Regions from separate parts of the Acidovorax sp. PRC11 genome, predicted to be linked through region 2. Evidence: predicted binding sites of a transcription regulator. Region 2 holds the regulator's gene; each other region holds the start of a gene.

Region 1 (6,266 bases), on a different contig from region 2:
TGCCGTTCGCCCGGAAGGGCCGCCCCGTGGACCTCAGCGGACGCGATCTGGTGCAGCCGGCTTCGCAGCGGCCGCCGGGCACCGCCAGCTGGTTCGACGCCCTGCCGATCTCCGTCAACACGAAGCTCGACTGGGTGATCCGTTTGCGGCCCCTGGGCCTGCTGGGGAGCTTCCTCTTCGGCTACCTCTACGATGCGGCGGACACGGGATGGCGCAAGCTGACGATGCGGCTGCGGCCCGTGCGCCGCGGCGCCGGTGTGCTGGCGCACGGCGCCGCAGCCAAGAGCGGGAGCGGCCCCGATGCATAAGGCCATCTATCTCAGCCTCGGTGCGCCGCACCTCGAGTACCCGGGCGTGGAGGCCGCCCTGCGTGCCGAAGGCGTGGAAGCCCGCATGGTCCACATCGACGCATTCGAGGCGCTCGACCTGGAAGACGTGGACCTCGTCAACCTGCGCATGTGCCGCTGGTACCACAAGGATCCTGCCTTCCGGCAGCGGGTGGAGAACGTCCACCGCCGGCTGCAGCAGGTGCGCCGCGGCCCGGTGCCGATGGCCAATCCGCTGCCGCTGGTGATCGACGCACTCGACAAGGGCCGCTACCTGCGCAAGCTCGGCCAGGACGGCATCGAGCTCATTCCCACCCGCTGGATCGACAAGGGCACTGCCTTCAACCTGTCCCACCTCATGGAAGAGCAGGGTTGGACCGACGTGGTCGTGAAGCCGACCATTTCCTCGGGTTCGTGGAACACGATCCGCGTATCGCGCCGCGGCCCGTCCCTGGACGAGCACCATTTCGTGCTGGAGGGCGATGCGTTCGCGCGGGAGGGCGACCTTGCCGCCCTCGCGCAGACGCACGATCTGATCGTGCAGCCCTTCCTGCCGTCGGTGCTGGAGTTCGGCGAGTTGTCGTTCGTCTTCCTGGGCGGGAGGCTCAGCCACACCGTGCGCAAGACCGTGGGCGCTGGCGGCTGGTGGGCGCATGAACGCCTCGGGGGGTGCAATTTCCGCTGGACGCCGAGCCCGCGGGACGAGGCCTGGGCCGTCCGCGTGAACGACGCGCTCGAACGGCGCTACGGGCCGCTGTGGTTCGCGCGGGTGGATGGCATCCATACCGGAGACGGCCGCATCCAGCTGCTGGAGTGCGAACTCGCCATCCCGCGGCTGCTGCTGCAGGAAGGGCAGGCGTTCGGGACGTATGCGCGGGTCATCGCGGAAGGCATCCGGCGGGTGAAGGCGGCGGGTGGAACACGGGCCGTACCCGAAACCCCGGCGGCCGCAGTGCCTGCCGTTGCAGGGGCTGCGGTGGCGTGACGCGGTGGGGCGCAATGGGGTAGGGTGGGGTGGGATGAGCGCGGACCCGCCGGTGCTTGCAGGCCGGCAGGTCCGCGCGCTTCACGCATGGGGGGGCTTTCGGTGCCGGCCTTTTCGTCAGCCGTCTTCCGGCATGCCGTCGTCCGTGTCCACACGTCCGTTCACGACACGCCGCACCACGTCGCCCGGAAATCCGCGCGCTGCCAGGAAGCGCATCTGCCGCGCCCGCTCCTGCGGCGTGGCCGGCGGGCTGCCGAAGCGCTGGCGCCAGACGGCCAGGGCCCGTGCCGCCTCGCTGCCGCGCAGGCGCTCTGCGGTTTCGCGCACCAGCGCGTCGTCCAGACCCTTGGCGCGCAGCTCCTGCACCACGCGCTGCGTGCCCAGCCGCGCCGCACGGCGGTGCACCACGGATTCGGCCACGCGGCCGGCATTGATGAAGTCCTTGGCCTGGAGCTCGTCCAGCACCGCGCGCAGGTCGTCGCCTTCCTGCACATGGCGTGCGAGCTTGGCTTCGAGCTCGGGGCGGGAATGCTCGCGCTGCGCCAGCAGGCGCAGCGCACGGCCCTTGAGCGAGAGCGTGGAGTTGTTTCGCATGGATGGGTGCAGGCGGGAGCGAAAGCACAAGCGCCGGACGGCCGCATGCACGGCCGGCCGGCGCTTGTGCAGCCGGACGTCAGGCGTCGTCGCCCGTCCCGGCGGCTGCGGCCGGAGCGCTGCTCGGCGGCAGCAGCGAGACGCCCAGGTCTTCGCGCACGCGGTTCTCGATCTCGCGGGCGAGTTCGGCGTTCTCGCGCAGGAACTCGCGCGCGTTGTCGCGGCCCTGGCCGATCTTCTCGCCGTTGTAGGCGTACCAGGCGCCGCTCTTGTCGATGATGCGCGCGTTCACGCCCATGTCGATGATCTCGCCCTCGCGGCTGATGCCTTCGCCGAAGAGGATGTCGAACTCGGCCGTCTTGAAGGGCGGGCTCACCTTGTTCTTCACCACCTTCACCTTGGTCTCGTTGCCGATGGCCTCGTCGCCCTTCTTGATGGTGCCGGTGCGGCGGATGTCCAGGCGCACGGAGGCGTAGAACTTCAGCGCGTTGCCGCCGGTGGTGGTTTCGGGGCTGCCGAACATCACGCCGATCTTCATGCGGATCTGGTTGATGAAGATGACCATGCAATTGGTCTTCTTGATCGTGGCGGTGAGCTTGCGCAGTGCCTGGCTCATGAGGCGGGCCTGCAGGCCGGGCAGCGCGTCGCCCATTTCGCCCTCGATTTCGGCCTTCGGGGTCAGGGCGGCGACCGAGTCGATGACGATGAGGTCGACGGCGCCGGACCGCACGAGGCTGTCCACGATTTCCAGGGCCTGCTCGCCGGTGTCGGGCTGGCTGATGAGCAGGTCGGGCACGTGCACGCCGAGTTTCTGGGCGTACTGGATGTCGAGCGCATGCTCGGCATCGACGAAGGCGCAGGTGCCGTTCTGCTTCTGCATCTCGGCGATGACCTGCAGCGTGAGCGTGGTCTTGCCGGAGGATTCCGGGCCGTAGATCTCGATCACGCGGCCGCGCGGCAGGCCGCCGACGCCCAGTGCGACGTCCAGGCCGAGCGAGCCGGTGGACACCACCTGGATGTCCTCGATGGCTTCGCCTTCGCCCAGGCGCATGATGGTGCCCTTGCCGAACTGCTTTTCGATCTGGGCGAGGGCTGCCTGCAGGGCCTTGGCCTTTTCGCTGTTGGCGGCGTTGTTCTTGACGGGTGCGTCCATGGAGAACTCCTGAAGTAGGAAAAACGAAGGAAGAAAGCCGGGATGGAGGAACCGCCGTCGGTGGCTGTTTTCAATCACAGGCTGGATGCTTGATCAGTAGTGTATGGGCGGCATACTTTGCAAACAATGCCTCTTTTGATCAGTTTGCCTGACAATCCGGCGGATGCCTTCCACGTCCTTTCCACAGCCTCCGTCGGCCAGTCTCGCCACCCGCGACGACGCCTGGCGCCTCACCCACCTGGGCCGGCTGCTCGGCCATGCGATGCGGCGTTTCGATGCCCGCGTGCTGGAGCTGATGGCGCACGACGTGCACGTGCCGCTGGCGCTGTCGCACCTGGCCGCGCGCGACCAGGTGAGCGCGGCGCACATCCACATCACGCGGCACCTCTCCCTGCAGGGCGACCGGCTGACCGACCTGGCCGCGCGCGCCGGCATGGCCAAGCAGTCGATGGCCGCGCTGGTCGAGCAGTGCGAGGCCTGGGGGCTGGTGGTGCGCGAGCCGGACCCGCACGATGCCCGCTCCCGGCGCGTGCGTTTCACGGAGACCGGCCTGGCCTGGCTGCAGGCGTTCCGCGATGCGGTCGCACAGGCCGAATCGGAATTCCGCGCCGAGGTGGGCGACGAGGTGGCCGCGGTCGTCGCGCTGGGGCTGGAGGCCTATGCGGGCGGCGACGGAGGGCGGGGCTGAGAGCGGCTCAAACGACCCTTCTGGCGTCGTTGCCGCATCTTGTCGTACGGCTCGTACTGCCTGCGATGCGGCGCCTCGCCAGAACCGCTTCGCTGGGTCGCGTGAGCCGCTCTCAACGGCGGCGCCCTGCGGTCCTAGAATCGATGCCGTGCCGCGGAAAGCGCCTGCGGTACCTCGCTCTGCAGAAATACTGAAAACGCCAGGAGACACCCCATGCGCATCCTCATTGCCGAAGACGATCAGGTGCTGGCGGACGGCCTGCTGCGCACGCTGCGGGGCTCCGGCGCCGTGGTGGACCACGTGGCGAGCGGCAGCGAGGTGGACACGGTGCTCGCCACCACGCAGGAGTTCGATCTGCTGATCCTCGACCTCGGGCTGCCGCGCATGCACGGGCTGGAGGTGCTCAAGCGCCTGCGGGGCCGGGGCTCGGCCCTGCCGGTGCTGATCCTCACGGCGGCCGACAGCGTCGAGGAGCGCGTCAAGGGCCTGGACTACGGCGCGGACGATTACATGGCCAAGCCGTTCTCGCTGCAGGAGCTGGAGGCGCGCGTGCGCGCCCTCACGCGCCGCGGCATGGGCGCCACCAGCAGCACCATCCGGCACGGCCCGCTCGTCTACGACCAGGCCGGCCGGATGGCCACGATCGACGGGAGGCTGGTGGAGCTGTCGGCGCGCGAACTCGGGCTGCTGGAAGTGCTGCTGCAGCGCGCCGGCCGCCTCGTGAGCAAGGAGCAACTGGTCGAGCGCCTGTGCGAGTGGGGCGAAGAGGTGAGCAACAACGCCATCGAGGTCTACATCCACCGCCTGCGCAAGAAGATCGAGCGCGGCCCGATCCGCATCGCCACCGTGCGCGGCCTGGGGTATTGCCTGGAGAAGGTGGCGGCGCAGGGCGCGTGATGCACGGAGGGCGGCCGTGAAGATCTTCCAGCGCGAGCAGCGCTCGCTCTTCGGGGAAATCCTCGACTGGATGCTCACGCCGCTGCTGCTGCTGTGGCCCGTGAGCCTGGCGCTCACCTGGCTGGTCGCCCAGGGGCTGGCCAACAAGCCGTTCGACCGGGCGCTGGAGTACAACGCCCACGCGCTGGCGCAGCTGGTGACCGTGCAGGACGGCCGGGCACAGTTCAACCTGCCCCAGCCCGCGGGCGAGATCCTGCGCGCGGACGAGTCCGACATCGTCTACTACCAGGTGCTCGGGCCCCAGGGCGAGTACCTGTCGGGCGAGCGCGATCTGCCGCGGCCGCAGTCGCCGGAAGACGATCGGCCGCTGTCGGGGCTGGTGCGCCTGCGCGACGCCGAACTGCGGGGGATCGAGATCCGCGTGGCGGCGATCTGGGTGCGGCTGCCGATGCCGGGGGCGCCCGCGGCGCTGGTGCAGGTGGCCGAGACGCGCGAGAAGCGCAGCGTGCTGGCCACCGAAATCATCAAGGGCGTGATGCTCCCGCAGTTCGTGATCCTGCCGCTGGCGGTGCTGCTGGTGTGGCTGGCGCTGGCGCGCGGCATCCAGCCGCTGCACCGGCTGGAGGAGCGCATCCGCGCGCGCGATCCCGACGATCTTTCGCCGCTGGACCACCGCGCCGTGCCGCTGGAGGTGGCCCCGCTCGTCGATTCGGTGAACGATCTGCTGCGCCGGCTGCAGGATTCCCTCGCCACGCAGAAGCGCTTCCTCGCCGATGCCGCGCACCAGCTCAAGACGCCGCTCGCGGGGCTGCGGATGCAGGCCGATCTGGCGCAGCGCGAGAACACCAGCACCGAAGAGCTGAAGCGCTCGCTGCAGCAGATCGGCCGTGCGAGCGTGCGTGCCACGCACACCGTGAACCAGCTGCTGGCGCTGGCGCGGGCCGAGGCGGGCGGAGCGGTGCTGGCGCGGCAGCCGGTGGACCTGGCCCGGCTGGTGCGCGAGGCGGTGCGCGACAGCGTGCCGCGGGCGCTGGAGAAGTCCATCGACCTCGGCTACGAGGGAGCGCAGCCGGCGGACGCCGGTGTCTGGGTGGACGGCAATCCGACGCTGCTCAAGGAACTGGCGCGCAACCTGCTGGACAACGCGATCGCCTACACGCCCTCCAGCAGCGAGCGGCCGGGCGTGGTGACGGCGCGCGTGCTGGCCGACCCGTTCGGCCACGTCGTGCTGCTGCAGGTGGAGGACTCCGGCCCCGGGGTGCCGGAGGCCGAGCGCGAACTGGTGTTCCGCCCGTTCTACCGCGCGCTCGGCACGGATGCCGACGGCTCGGGCCTGGGCCTGCCGATCGTGCTGGAGATCGCGCGCCAGCACGGGGCCGACGTGCGGCTGGACGACGCGCACCCGGGCCAGAACCCGCCGGGAGCGTGTTTTTCGGTGCGGTTCGCCGCGCGGGCCGCGGCGGGGACGGACGACGGCGCAGGCTGACGCACACCGCAGGCCATACCCTGCGGCGCGCCCCCAGGCGCGAAAAAGCCCGCGCGGCAGGGCCGGGCGGGCGGTGTCTGCAGCCTCCGGCGCGGGGAGGCTGCGGGGATGCGCGGCGGCATCAGTGGGTCATCGGG
Region 2 (6,266 bases):
GAAGAGCGAGGAAGAGGACTGGTACCTCGGCGCGCGCGGCATCAAGTTCTACAAGCATCCCGGTGCCCACCTGTCGAAAAAGCCCGGGCGCTGGATCGTGGCGGCGGAACTGGTCGAGACCACGCGCCTCTTCGGTCGCGGCATCGCGGCCATCGAGCCCCAGTGGATCGAGGAGATGGGCGGCCACCTGCTCAAGAAGCAGATGCTGGACCCGCACTGGGAGCGCAAGGCCGCGCAGGTGACGGCGCTGGAGCGCGCCACGCTCTACGGCATCGTCATCTACAACAACCGGCGCGTGAACTTCGGAAAGGTGGACCCGCGCACCGCGCGCGATATCTTCCTGCGCGAGGCGCTGGTCGGCGACCAGTGGCCGCAGGACTGGGAGCGCCGGCTGCCGTTCCTGCCCGCCAACCGCAAGCTCATCGCCAAGGTGGAGGAGCTGGAGCACAAGTCGCGCCGCCAGGACGTGCTGGTGGACGAAGAGCTCATCTATGCCTTCTACGACCAGCAGGTGCCTGCCGACATCTGCACCGGCGCGGATTTCGAAACCTGGTACCGCGAGGCCAGCCGGGCGAAGCCGGACCTGCTCAAGCTCACCCGCGACGAGCTGATGCGGCACGAGGCCGCGGGCATCACCACCAGCGCCTTCCCGCGCATGGTGCGGCTGGGCGGGGTGGACTGCGCGGCCACCTACCTGCACGAACCCGGAGACCCGCGCGACGGCGTCACCGTCACGGTGCCGCTCTTCGTGCTCAACCAGGTGAGCGAGGACCGCTGCGAATGGCTGGTGCCCGGCATGCTCAAGGACAAGATCCAGGCGCTGCTCAAAAGCCTGCCGCAGCGCCCGCGCAGCCGCTTCGTGCCGCTGCCGGACAACGCCGCGCGCCTGGCCGAGCTGCTCGGCACGCCCGAGCGCTTCGGGCAGGGCAGCCTGGTGGACGTGCTGCTCAAGCAGGTGCGTGACGAGACCTCGCTCGATGTGAAGCGCGCGGACTTCAAGCTCGACATGCTGAGCCCGCACCTGTTCATGAACTTCCGCGTGGTGCACGAGGACGGACGGCAGTTGGGCCAGGGCCGCAACCTGGGCGCACTCAAGGCCGAATGGGGCGCCAGGGCCCGGGGGGCCTTCCAGGCCCTGGCGGGGCTCAAGCTCGCGGGCGCCGCTCCAGAGCCCGAGCCCGACGTGGCCCCTGCGGAGACGCCCGCTTCTGAACGCTCCCGCAAGGGCGGAGGAGCGCACGGCAGGCCCGGAGACGGGCGTGCGGCTTCCGCCGCCGCAATACCGGCCAGCGCCGGCCCGGTGGCCGCTCCCGCACCCGCGCCGGCCGCCGTGCCGGCGGGCCAGCGCTACACGGCCTGGACCTTCGGCGAATTGCCAGAGCTCATGGAGATCCGCAAGGGCGGGCAGACGCTGATCGGCTTCCCGGCGCTCATCGATGGCGGCGATGCCGTGACCATCGAGGTGTTCGACGAACCCGGGGTGGCCGCGGCGCGCCACCGCGCGGGCCTGCGCCGGCTGTTCGCGCTGCAGATCAAGGATGCGCTCAAGTACCTTGAAAAGAACATCCCGGACCTGCAGAAGATGGCGGTGGCCTATATGCCGCTGGGTACGCAGGAGGAACTGCGCGCGCAGATCATCGACGTGGCGCTGGACCGGGCCTTCCTGGTCGAACCCCTGCCGACGACGGACGCGGACTTCCAGCGCCGGGTGCAGGAAGGCCGGGGCCGGCTCACGCTGATCGCCAACGAGGTCGCCCGGCTGGCCGGTGCGATCCTGCTCGAATACGCCGCGGCGGCCCGCAAGATCAAGGACACGAAAGCCGCGCCCGATGCCACGCAGGACGCCCAACAGCAACTGCAGCGGCTCATGCCGAAGAACTTCCTGGCCGCCGCGCCCTGGTCGCAGCTCGCGCACTTCGCGCGTTATTTGAAGGCCATCACGCTGCGCCTGGACAAGGTGCGCACCGATGCCGCGCGCGACGCCACCCGGCTCGCGGAACTGCGTCCGCAGGAGCAGCGCTACTGGCGCCTGGTGGCGGAGCGCAAGGGCCAGGTGGATGCGCGCATGCAGGAGCTGCGCTGGCTGCTGGAGGAACTGCGGGTGAGCTTCTTCGCGCAGGAGCTGCGCACGCCGCAGCCGGTGAGCGTGAAGCGGCTGGACAAGCTCTGGGCGCAGATCAACAGCTGAGAAGCGGAAACCTTTCTGCTGGGCCGTGAAGACGCTCGGCAAGAGCGCCTTGCCCCCATCAGTTCAGCACCGCCTCGGCAGCGGCCCAGCGTTCCAGCTCCGCCCGCACGTCGGCCATGCGGCCGGAGATCACGAAACGCTCCGGCGTCCCCGCATGGCGGCGCTGGACCACCCGCACCGGCCCCGGGACCCGGGCCGTGCAGCCGCGCCCCGAGGCGGCTGCGTGGCGCGCGCCCCGCTCGGCGGGAGCCGGGAGTGCGAGAACGGGGGTTGTGGAGGTGAAAATGCCGCCGAGGTGGCTGGCCGGTTGACCGGCAGCGGTCGAACCAGCTGCGGCCGGACCTTCGCCTTCGATGTTCTCGTCACGGTGGGCACGCGGGCGCATCGGCTCGTCCACCGCGCCATGCACGGTGCAGGCCGGACGGTGCGGCCAGCGCGACCAGGCCGGGGCCGCGGCCTCGCTGCGGGCCGCCGGAGCGCCCCGCAGCCACCGGAAGAGCCCGCGCAGCGGACGGAACGAAGAGAGGGCCGTGAAATCGAGCAGAGCCTTTGCCATGAAAAAATCTCCAGCGGTCAGGATGGGTTGAACACTGGCAGGATTGGCCTCGAACAGGCAGGGCGATGCCGCAGGGTTGGCCATCCACGCGAAGGGGAGGGCCAGCGCCCGCCACCTGGGCAACGCTGGAAGGAGGGGTGCAGGGAATGCGGCAGCCTGGCCCGGCACCCGAGAGATGCCGTGCGACCGCCGTTCCGAGCGGAGCCCGCTGCGGTTACATCAGCATCGTGTTGCGGATGAGCCCGACGGCCAGGCCTTCGATCTCGAAGGCTTCGCCCGGCTGCACGGTGATGATCGGGTAGTCGGGGTTCTCCGGCAGCAGCTCGATGGAGCCCGCCGTGCGGCGCAGGCGCTTCACCGTGACCTCATCACCCAGGCGGGCCACGATGATCTGCCCGTTGCGTGCATCGCGCGTGGACTGCACGGCGAGCAGGTCGCCGTCCATGATGCCGGCATCGCGCATCGACATGCCGCGCACCTTGAGCAGGTAGTCGGGCTTGTGCTGGAACAGGCTGCCTTCGACGCTGTAGGTCTGGTCCACATGTTCCTCGGCGAGAATCGGCGAGCCGGCTGCGACGCGGCCGATCAGCGGCAGCATGAGCTGCGAGATGCCGGGAATGGGCAGGTGGAACTGGGTGCCGCGGGCGGCATTGATGGACCGCACGGCCTCGCCCCGCAGGCGGATGCCGCGGGACGTGCCGCTCACCAGTTCGATGACGCCCTTGCGCGCGAGCGCCTGCAGGTGCTCTTCGGCCGCGTTGGCGGACTTGAAACCGAACTCCGCAGCGATCTCGGCCCGCGTGGGCGGCGCGCCGGTGCGGGCGATGGCCGTCTGGATGAGGTCGAGGATCTGCTGCTGGCGGGCGGTGAGCTTGGGGCTGTCGAGCATGCGGGCACTCCGGTGAAGGATATTGGCGCCGGACCGGCGCTGGAAGGGGCGGATCGGCCAACCCTGTGGTTCGATCCAGTCACTGTATTTTTAAACAGTTTCTAAAGGCAATGCAAGTGGGTGCAGAAAAAATCGTGGTGCTCGGCACCGGCGGAACCATCGCCGGAACGGCTGCCAGCGCGGAAGACACCATCGGCTACACGGCCGCGCAGGTGGGCATCGGCGCGCTTCTGGACGCCGTGCCCGGGCTGGCGCAGGCCGCCGGCGCGGCGCAGCTCGTGTCGGAGCAGGTGGCCCAGATCGACAGCAAGGACATGGACGAGGACGTCTGGAAGGCGCTGGCGCTGCGGTGTGCCGCGCACCTGGCCGACCCCGGCGTGCGCGCGGTCGTGGTGACGCACGGCACCGACACGCTGGAGGAGACCGCGTGGTTCCTGCACCGGGTGCTGGCTGGCGCGCGGCACAAGCCGGTGGTGCTGGTGTCCGCCATGCGCCCGGCCACCGCCACAGCCCCGGACGGGCCGCAGAACCTGCTCGACGGCGTGGCCGTGGCCGCCACGCCCGGCGCGCACGGCGTGGTGGCGGTGGCGGCCGGTGAGATCCATGGTGCCCGGGGCGTGCGCAAGGTGCATCCCCAGCGGCTGCATGCGTTCGATTCGGGCGAAGCCGGCCCTCTCGGCTGGGTGGAGCAGGGGGCCGTGCGGCTGGCCGGAGGCTGGCCCGCGGCCGCGGAGTCGGCGGACTCCGCCCTGCAGGCCGTCGCGCAGGCCGCCGCCTGGCCGCGCGTGGAGATCGTGCTGTCCCATGCGGGCGCCACCGGTCGCGCCGTGGAACTGCTGGCCGCGGACGGTGTGGACGGCATCGTGGTGGCCGCCACGGGCAACGGGACGCTGCACCACCGCCTGCAGTCCGCGCTGGAGCGGGCGCAGGCGGGGGGAACGGCGGTCCGTGTGAGCACGCGCTGCCCCCTGGGCCGCGTGCTGCCGCGCCCGGACGACACGCTGCCCGACGCGCGAGGCATGGGCCCGGTGAAGGCGCGCGTGGATCTGCTCCTGGAATTGCTGGCGCGCGCCTGACTGCGGCGTGGACCGGAGGCCGGGGGCCGCCTGCCGGCCGCTGCCGGCGGCAGCACGAGCGGGGATCGGCCCCGCACGCAAAAACGCCGCCCGAAGGCGGCGTCGTCTTGGTGCTGGACCCTGGCCGGGCCGCGTGCCCCGGCCCGGGCCCCGCCAGGCGGATGTCAGTCCGCGAGCGCGGCGAGTGCCCGCTGCGTGATCTCTTCGACCGAACCCGTGCCGCTGATGGCGCGGTACTTCGGTGCGTTGGCGGGATCGGCCTTGGCCCAGCTGGAGTAGTACTCCACGAGCGGGCGCGTCTGGGCGCTGTACACCTCCAGGCGCTTCTTCACGGTCTCTTCCTTGTCGTCCTCGCGCTGGATCAGCTCCTCGCCGGTGACGTCGTCCTTGCCTTCCACCTTCGGCGGGTTGAAGCGCACGTGGTAGGTGCGCCCGCTGGCGGGGTGCGAACGGCGGCCGCTCATGCGCTCGACGATGGCCTCGAACGGCACGTCGATCTCCAGCACGTAATCGAGCTTCACGCCCGCGGCCTTCATGGCGTCGGCCTGGGGAATGGTGCGCGGAAAGCCGTCGAAGAGGAATCCCTGGGCGCAGTCGGGCTGGGCGATGCGGTCCTTCACGAGACCGATGATGAGGTCGTCGCTCACCAGCTTGCCGGCATCCATCACGGCCTTGGCCTCCAGGCCCAGCGGCGTGCCGGCCTTGACGGCGGCGCGCAGCATGTCGCCCGTCGAGATCTGCGGAATGCCGTATTTCTGGCAGATGAACGCGGCTTGCGTGCCCTTCCCGGCGCCGGGCGCGCCCAAAAGAATCAGTCTCATGGAAGTCCTCTAAGTGTTGAATTCGGCCAGCGCGCGACGCCCGGGGCTGCCGTAGGGCCCGGGGTGGCGCTTTCAATCGCGGGCAAGGATAGCATGCGTGTCCTTCCGTCTGACTGACAACTGCGACACCGTCGTGACGGCGCGGCGCAGGCGCCGTGCAGGCGGGTTCAGCCCAGCAGTGCGCGCACCCTGGCGAGGTCTTCGGGGGTGTCCACGCCCGGGCCCGGGGCGGCGTCGGCCACGTGGACGGCGATGCGGTGCCCGTGCCAGAGCGCGCGCAACTGTTCCAGCGCCTCGACGGCTTCGGTGGGGGCGGGCGGCAGGGCGGGGAAGGCCTGCAGGAAGGCTGCACGGTAGCTGTAGATGCCGACGTGCCGCAGCGGCGCGTAGCCGGCCGGCATGCCCGGGTGCCCCGGCTCCCACCAGGCGGCACCCGCATGGTCCCGCGCATGCGGGATGGAGGCACGGCTGAAGTAGTGGGCCAGGCCACGCCCGTCCAGCACCACCTTCACCACGTTCGGGTTGGCGTAGTCGGCGAGACTGTGGATCGCATGGGCGGCCGTGCCCATGGAGGCCTCGGGGCGCGCGGGCAGCAGGGCGGCCACGGCATCGATCAGCGCGGGATCGATCAGCGGCTCGTCGCCCTGCACGTTGACCACGATGTCGTCGCCCGCGAGGCCGAGCAGCGCGCAGGCCTCGGCCAGGCGGTCGCTGCCGCTCGGATGGTCCGCGCGCG
Region 3 (6,266 bases), on a different contig from region 2:
GGGCCCGCGGCGTGGTCGTGGTGCTGCACCAGATGGGCAGCCACGGGCCCGCCTACACCAAGCGCTCGCTGCCGTCGCAGAAGAAGTTCCAGCCGGAATGCCTGACCTCCGCGCTGCAGGAGTGCACGCGCGAGCAGGTGGTGAACGCCTACGACAACAGCATCGTCTCCACCGACCACTTCCTGAACAGCACCATCGGCTGGCTGGAGGCGCGCTCCGGCAGCGCCCAGACCGCCATGGTGTACCTGGCGGACCACGGCGAATCCCTCGGCGAAGGCGGCATCTACCTGCACGGCATGCCGTACGCCATCGCGCCCGACGTGCAGAAGCACGTGCCCTGGATCACCTGGCTGTCGCCGGCCATGCAGCAGCGCACGGGCATCGCCACCGCCTGCCTCCAGAAGGACCTGCGCAGCCGGCATCTCACGCACGACAACTATTTCCACTCCGTGCTGGGGCTGATGGACGTGCGCACCGGCGTCTACGAGGCCGCGCAGGACATGTACGCGGAGTGCCGGCAAACCGGCCGGGGCTGAGGGGGCGGCGCGGCCCGCCGCTCCGGAGGGTTGAGGGCAACGGTCCATGCGCGCCGGCCGCATATCGCAGCCCGAAGGTGTTGCGCGGAACCATCACACCGCGGGCCAATACGGGGTTATCGCCTCCTGCCGAGTTTCTTTCCACGGAAAACATCTGGTGACACGTCACGGCTGCGCGCGGTTGCGTCACTATCGTGATCCGCAGCGAGGTTGCTGCAGGCAGAACGACTCTTGCGGCGTTCTTCGAGGTCACTCCATGAAAAAACTCACCCTCCGTCAGAAGCTCTGGCTGCCCCTGGTCCTGGCATTGCTGGGGCTGCTCGGCCTCACCTTCGCGAACGCATGGCAGGCGCGCACGCTGCAGTACGAGGCACGGCAGACGGCCCTGTCCGACATCACGGACATGTCGCTGTCCATCCTGCGCGACTACGAGAAGCAGGCGCAGGCGGGCAAGATGGGCCAGGAAGAGGCCCAGCGCGCGGCCAGGGAGCGCGTGGCGGCCCAGCGCTACGGCAAGGACGGCTACGTCACGGTCATCGGCGCCGACTCGGTGATGGTCATGCACCCGATCAAGGCGGAGCTGAACGGCAAGAACATGCTGTCTTTCAAGGATGCCAAGGGCACGCCGCTCTACGTGAACATCGCTGCCGCCGGCAGTTCCGCGCAAGGGCGCGGCTTCCTCGAATACTGGTGGCCGCGCCCCGGCAGCGACGCGCCCAGCCCCAAGATCGGCTACGCCGTGCGCTTCAAGCCCTGGAACTGGGACCTCGTCGCCGGCGACTACGTGGACGACATCGAGCAGACCTTCCGCAACACGCTCTACCGGGCCATCGGCCTGCTCGCGCTGCTGGGCCTGGCGCTGTCGGTGTTCGCGGGCTTCGTGGTGCGCGACATCGAGCGCTCCGTGGGTGGCGAGCCCGGGGCCGCCGCGCAGGCCGCGCTGCGCATGGCCGAGGGAGACCTGCAGGCACGGATCGCGCTGCGCCCCGGCGACGACCGCAGCCTGATGCACGCGATCGGCTTCATGCGCGACCGCCTCGGCGCGATCCTGCAGCGCATCCAGCAGGCCACCGGCACCATCGACCACGCAGCGGCGGAGATCTCGCAGGGCAACGCCGACCTGTCGCGCCGCACGGAGCAGCAGGCCTCCTCGCTGCAGCAGACCGCCTCCAGCATGGAAGAGCTCACCGCCACCGTGCGCCAGAACGCCGACAACGCACGCCAGGCGGCCCAGTACGTGTCCGCCACCGCGCAGACGGCGGCCCAGGGCGGCGAGGCGGTGCAACAGGTGGTGCAGAGCATGCGCGCCATCAATGCCAGCTCGCGCAAGATCGGCGACATCATCGGCGTGATCGACGGCATCGCCTTCCAGACCAACATCCTGGCGCTGAACGCGGCCGTGGAGGCGGCGCGGGCCGGCGAACAGGGCCGCGGCTTCGCGGTCGTCGCCGGCGAGGTGCGCAGCCTGGCGCAGCGCAGCGCCGAGGCGGCCAAGGAGATCAAGTCGCTCATCAGCGAATCGGTCAACGAGGTGCAGAGCGGGTCGGAACTCGTCGAGCAGGCGGGCCGCACCATGGGCGAGGTGGTGGAGTCGGTGCACCGCATCTCGGGCCTCATGGAGGGCATCGCCGCGGCCAATGCCCAGCAGACCGCGGGCATCGAGGAAGTGAACCGCGCCGTCACGCAGATGGACGAGATGACCCAGCAGAACGCCGCGATGGTGGAGGAGGCGAGCGCCGCGACCTCCGCGATGGCATCGCAGGTGTCGGTGCTGCGCGAGGCGCTGGCGGTGTTCCGGCTGCAGGACGGGCAAGGCGTGGATGCACGGTCCCCATCCCCGCAGGGCGGGCTGCGGCGCCTCCCGGCCTGACCGCCGGCGCCGGAATCGCGGCGGTGCGCGGGGCGTCAGAACAGGCTCCCCTGCCCCCTCGCCAGTCCCGGCCGGTACTGCGCCATGTCCAGCTCGATGCGCTCGCGGTTCAGCCCGAGCCGCCGGCACGCCGCCATGAACCGCTGGCGCAGCAGGTCGGCCCAGAGGCCCGATCCCTTCATGCGCGAGCCGAAGCGGCTGTCGTAGCTGCGGCCGGCGGCGCGGGCCTCGGTGCCGAGGCCGTGCAGGTCCTGGATGCGCGCCATGACGCGCTCGGCGCGCTGGGGATAGTGCAGTCCCAGCCATTCGCGCATCAGGCCGTCCAGCTCCCACGGCAGGCGGATGGCGGTGTAGAAGGCCGAGGTGGCGCCGGCGTCGCGCGCGGCCTCCAGCACCTGTTCCATGTCTTCGGTGATGAACGGGATCTGCGGCGCCACGCTCACACCCACGGGGATGCCCGCCTCCACCAGCGTGCGGATGGTGCGCAGGCGGCGGTGCGGGGCGGCGGCGCGCGGCTCGAGCCGCCGGGCCAGCGCCGGATCGAGCGTGGTGATGGTGACGTAGACAGCGGCCAGGCGGTCGCGCGCGAGGGGGGCGAGCAGATCGATGTCGCGCTCCACGCCGCTCGACTTGGTGATGAGCGAGAGCGGGTGCCGCACGTCGCGCAGCACCTCGATCACCGCGCGCGTGAGGCCGAGTTCGCGTTCCACGGGCTGGTAGCAGTCGGTGGCGGAACCGACGTTGAGCAGGTGCGGCACGTGGCCCGGGCGCGCGAGTTCATCGCGCAGCACGCTGGCGATGTTGTGCTTGGCGATGATGCGCGTCTCGAAGTCCAGCCCCGGCGACAGGTTGAGGTAGCTGTGCGTGGGCCGCGCATAGCAGTAGACGCAGCCATGCTCGCAGCCGCGGTAGGGATTGACCGAGTGGTCGAAGAAGATGTCGGGCGAATCGTTGGCGCAGATCGCGCTGCGCGCCGTCTCCAGGATGACCTGGGTGGCGGGCGGCGCGGGCGTGCCGCCATCGCCGTCGCCATCGCCGCCTCCGTGCGCCGAGGAGCCGCCCCAGCCGTCGTCGAACGCGCCACGCACGTCGCGCATGAAACGGTGCGGCGTGCGCGTTGCCGTGCCGCGGCCCTTGATGGCCTGCAACGGAACCAGGATTTCTTCGTTCACAGGTCAACTCCATCGCTTGTGACTGTATGAATATACAGCCTTCGGATACACTGTGTGCAGCAGGAGATTTCACTCCGTGGCACAGTGTGCAGATGGCCCGCGCCGCATGGCGCCGGGCCGTCGCCTGCCCCCGTTTTGCCGGCCCTGCCCACCCCTTTCCAGAACACCGCCCATGCCTGCGCCCTCTTCCGTCACCGCTGCAGAAACACTGCCGCCCGCGCTTGCGCCGCAGGCCGTGGCGGTCGCGGCCGTGGCGCCGGTCGGTGCCGCGTCCGGCGAACCCGGTGCCGCTGCCGAGGCATCGGCAGGTGCGGCCGTGGTCGCCGCCACGGGCTGGTGCGCCGCCACGCGCCGATGGGGGCGCGGCGACTGGACGCCCGAATGGTTCTGCGCCTTCCTCGCCGGCAACCAGCGCGAGCAGAGCCGGTTCCGCAAGGAACTGGCCACCATGCGCGGCTCCGTGGTGTGGCTGCTGCGCCAGCGCCGCCAGGGCCGCTGGAGCGCCGAGGAGCGCGAGCGCCTGCGCGGCGTGATGCGCTCGGCGTCGTCGGTCAGCCCCTACCTTTTGGTATGGGCGGTGCCGGGGTCGCTGCTGTTGCTGCCGTTCATGGCCTGGTTCATCGACCGCCGGCGCACCGCTCGCGAGCGCGCGGCCGTGACGGCGGCGGGGGCGGCGGTGCTTCCGGTGGAGGGCGCTGCCGTGGCGCTCGTCGCGGACTCTTCCCTGCCGCTGGCCGAACCGGCCGACGGACCCCTGGGCTCGCCGCTGCGCTGACTTCCGCCGCACGCCGGGCCGCCCGGAGCCGTGCCCGTCACCATCTCCCCCGCCGGACAGGGCCCTGCATGGGCGCGGCGTGCGTCAGGGCGTAGGAATGTCCCCGGGCACCTCGCGCTGCGCAGGCCCGTCGTAGCGCCAGATGTATTCGCGCGGAATCGGCCCCTTGTTGCGGCCGCCCTGCTGCATCTGTTCCCAGGCATGGGCCAGGATGCCGACCGAGCGCGAGAGGCAGAACAGCCCGCGCGCCAGCGGCGGCGGGAATCCCAGTTCGGCATAGATGACGGCCGTCGCGCCGTCGATGTTCATCGGAATGCGCCGCCCGCCCTTGCGTTCGGCCAGCCCGCTTTCCACGGCCCGCGCGATGCGTGCGAAGCGGCCGCCGACATGGCCCTGCGCCGCGGCCGCATCGACCAGCGCCAGCAGGCGCGGAGCCCGGGGATCGACGGGATGGAAGCGGTGCCCGAAGCCCGGGACGAACTTGCCGTGGCGCGCGATGGCTGCGTCGAGGCCGGCCTGCACCGCCGTGGCGGCGTCGGCGCCCGCATCCTCGCGGGCCGCGATGTCCAGGTACATCTCCACGGCCTGCTCGCCCGCCCCGCCATGCACGTCGCCGAGCACGTTCAGCGCGGAGGCCATGGCGTTGTTGAGCCCCACGCCGCAGGTGGCGGCCATGCGGGCGATGCCGATGCTCGGCGCCTGCGGGCCGTGGTCCACCGCCGAGACGAGCGCCGCCTCCAGCAGCCGCGCCTGGCCCTCGCCCGGCAGCTCGCCGCGCGTCATGAGCCACGCCATCTGGGCGAAGCCCACGCGCCCGATCAGCTGCTCGATCGGGTAGCCGTGGTAGCGGATCTCGCCGGGTGCCATGTCGATGATGGAAGTGCGCCACCAGTCGCGCACGCCCTCGCGGACTTCTTCTGCGGTCTTCGTCGTCATACGGCCTGCTCCTGCTGGAGGGATTCGATGTCCTGGGCGCTGAAGCCCAGTTCGGCGAGGATCGCCGCGGTGTGCTGCCCGAGTTCGGGCGGGGGCGACGCCACCGAAGGCGCCTCGCCGTTGAGCTTGAAGCCGGTGCGCACCAGCCGCACGTCGCGGCCCACGCCGGGCACCTGCGGATAGGTGGCCACCATGCCACGCTCCGCGATCTGCGGAATGTCCAGCGCCTGCGGCACCGTGTAGACGGGGCCGGACGGCACGCCCGCCGCATTCAGGGCGCGCCACCAGTCCTCGGTGCCGCGCTCGCGCAGCGCCGCCTCCAGCAGCGCCGAGAGTTCGGCGCGGTGGGCCAGGCGGGCGAAGCGGTCGGCGAAGCGCAGGTCCGCGATCCATTCCGGATGGCCCGCCACGTGGCAGACCGCCTCGAACTGCTCCTGCTTGTTCGCCGCGATGTTGATCAGGCCGTCGCCCGTGCGGAACGTGCCCGACGGGCTGGCGGTGACGTTGTCGTTGCCCATCGCCGCCGGTTCGCGCCCGGCCACGAGGTAGTTCGAGACGGCCCAGCCCATGGTGGCCATGGTGGCTTCGAGCATCGACACGTCGATGAAGACGCCGTCGGTACGGCGCGTGTCGGCCAGGGCGGCGGCCACCGCGAACGCGGCCGTCATGCCGCCCACGGTATCCGCGATGGGGTATCCCACGCGCAGGGGCGCGGAGCCCGCATCGCCGGTGACGCTCATCACGCCGGACATGCCCTGGATGATCTGGTCGTAGGCGGGCAGATCCCGCAACGGGCCCGACTGCCCGAACCCCGAGATCGCGCAGTAGACGAGGCGCGGGTTCTCCGCCAGCAAGGCCTCGTAGCCGAGCCCGAGGCGGTCCATCACGCCGGGCCGGAAGTTCTCGACCAGCACGTCGGCGGTCCGCACCAGCCGGCGGAACACCTCCTTGGCGCGCGCGTTCTTGAGGTTCAGCGT

The links. Region 2 encodes LexA, which represses DNA repair genes until DNA is damaged. Its sites were predicted from a motif close to ACTGTATNNNNATACAGT; they were not measured.
Region 1: the regulator LexA is predicted to act here: its motif matches at 3,122-3,139, upstream of recA (recombinase RecA).
Region 3: the regulator LexA is predicted to act here: its motif matches at 3,600-3,617, upstream of Q9R47_RS22555 (PA0069 family radical SAM protein).

Annotation. Positions count from the first base shown of each region.
Region 1 is NZ_JAUZUQ010000002.1:339,601-345,866, forward strand. It holds gene Q9R47_RS03595 (FAD-dependent oxidoreductase) at 1-308, shown strand, start outside; gene Q9R47_RS03600 (hypothetical protein) at 301-1,311, shown strand; gene recX (recombination regulator RecX) at 1,429-1,905, opposite strand; gene recA (recombinase RecA) at 1,985-3,058, opposite strand; gene Q9R47_RS03615 (MarR family winged helix-turn-helix transcriptional regulator) at 3,222-3,746, shown strand; gene Q9R47_RS03620 (response regulator transcription factor) at 3,960-4,643, shown strand; gene Q9R47_RS03625 (sensor histidine kinase N-terminal domain-containing protein) at 4,660-6,129, shown strand; gene Q9R47_RS03630 (DUF4148 domain-containing protein) at 6,251-6,266, opposite strand, start outside.
Region 2 is NZ_JAUZUQ010000003.1:242,945-249,210, reverse strand. It holds gene hrpA (ATP-dependent RNA helicase HrpA) at 1-2,188, shown strand, start outside; gene Q9R47_RS05080 (hypothetical protein) at 2,247-2,744, opposite strand; gene lexA (transcriptional repressor LexA) at 2,959-3,633, opposite strand; gene Q9R47_RS05070 (asparaginase) at 3,744-4,709, shown strand; gene adk (adenylate kinase) at 4,874-5,530, opposite strand; gene kdsB (3-deoxy-manno-octulosonate cytidylyltransferase) at 5,698-6,266, opposite strand, start outside.
Region 3 is NZ_JAUZUQ010000031.1:25,037-31,302, forward strand. It holds gene Q9R47_RS22545 (phosphoethanolamine transferase) at 1-536, shown strand, start outside; gene Q9R47_RS22550 (methyl-accepting chemotaxis protein) at 793-2,406, shown strand; gene Q9R47_RS22555 (PA0069 family radical SAM protein) at 2,442-3,578, opposite strand; gene Q9R47_RS22560 (hypothetical protein) at 3,751-4,353, shown strand; gene Q9R47_RS22565 (citryl-CoA lyase) at 4,438-5,289, opposite strand; gene Q9R47_RS22570 (CoA transferase) at 5,286-6,266, opposite strand, start outside.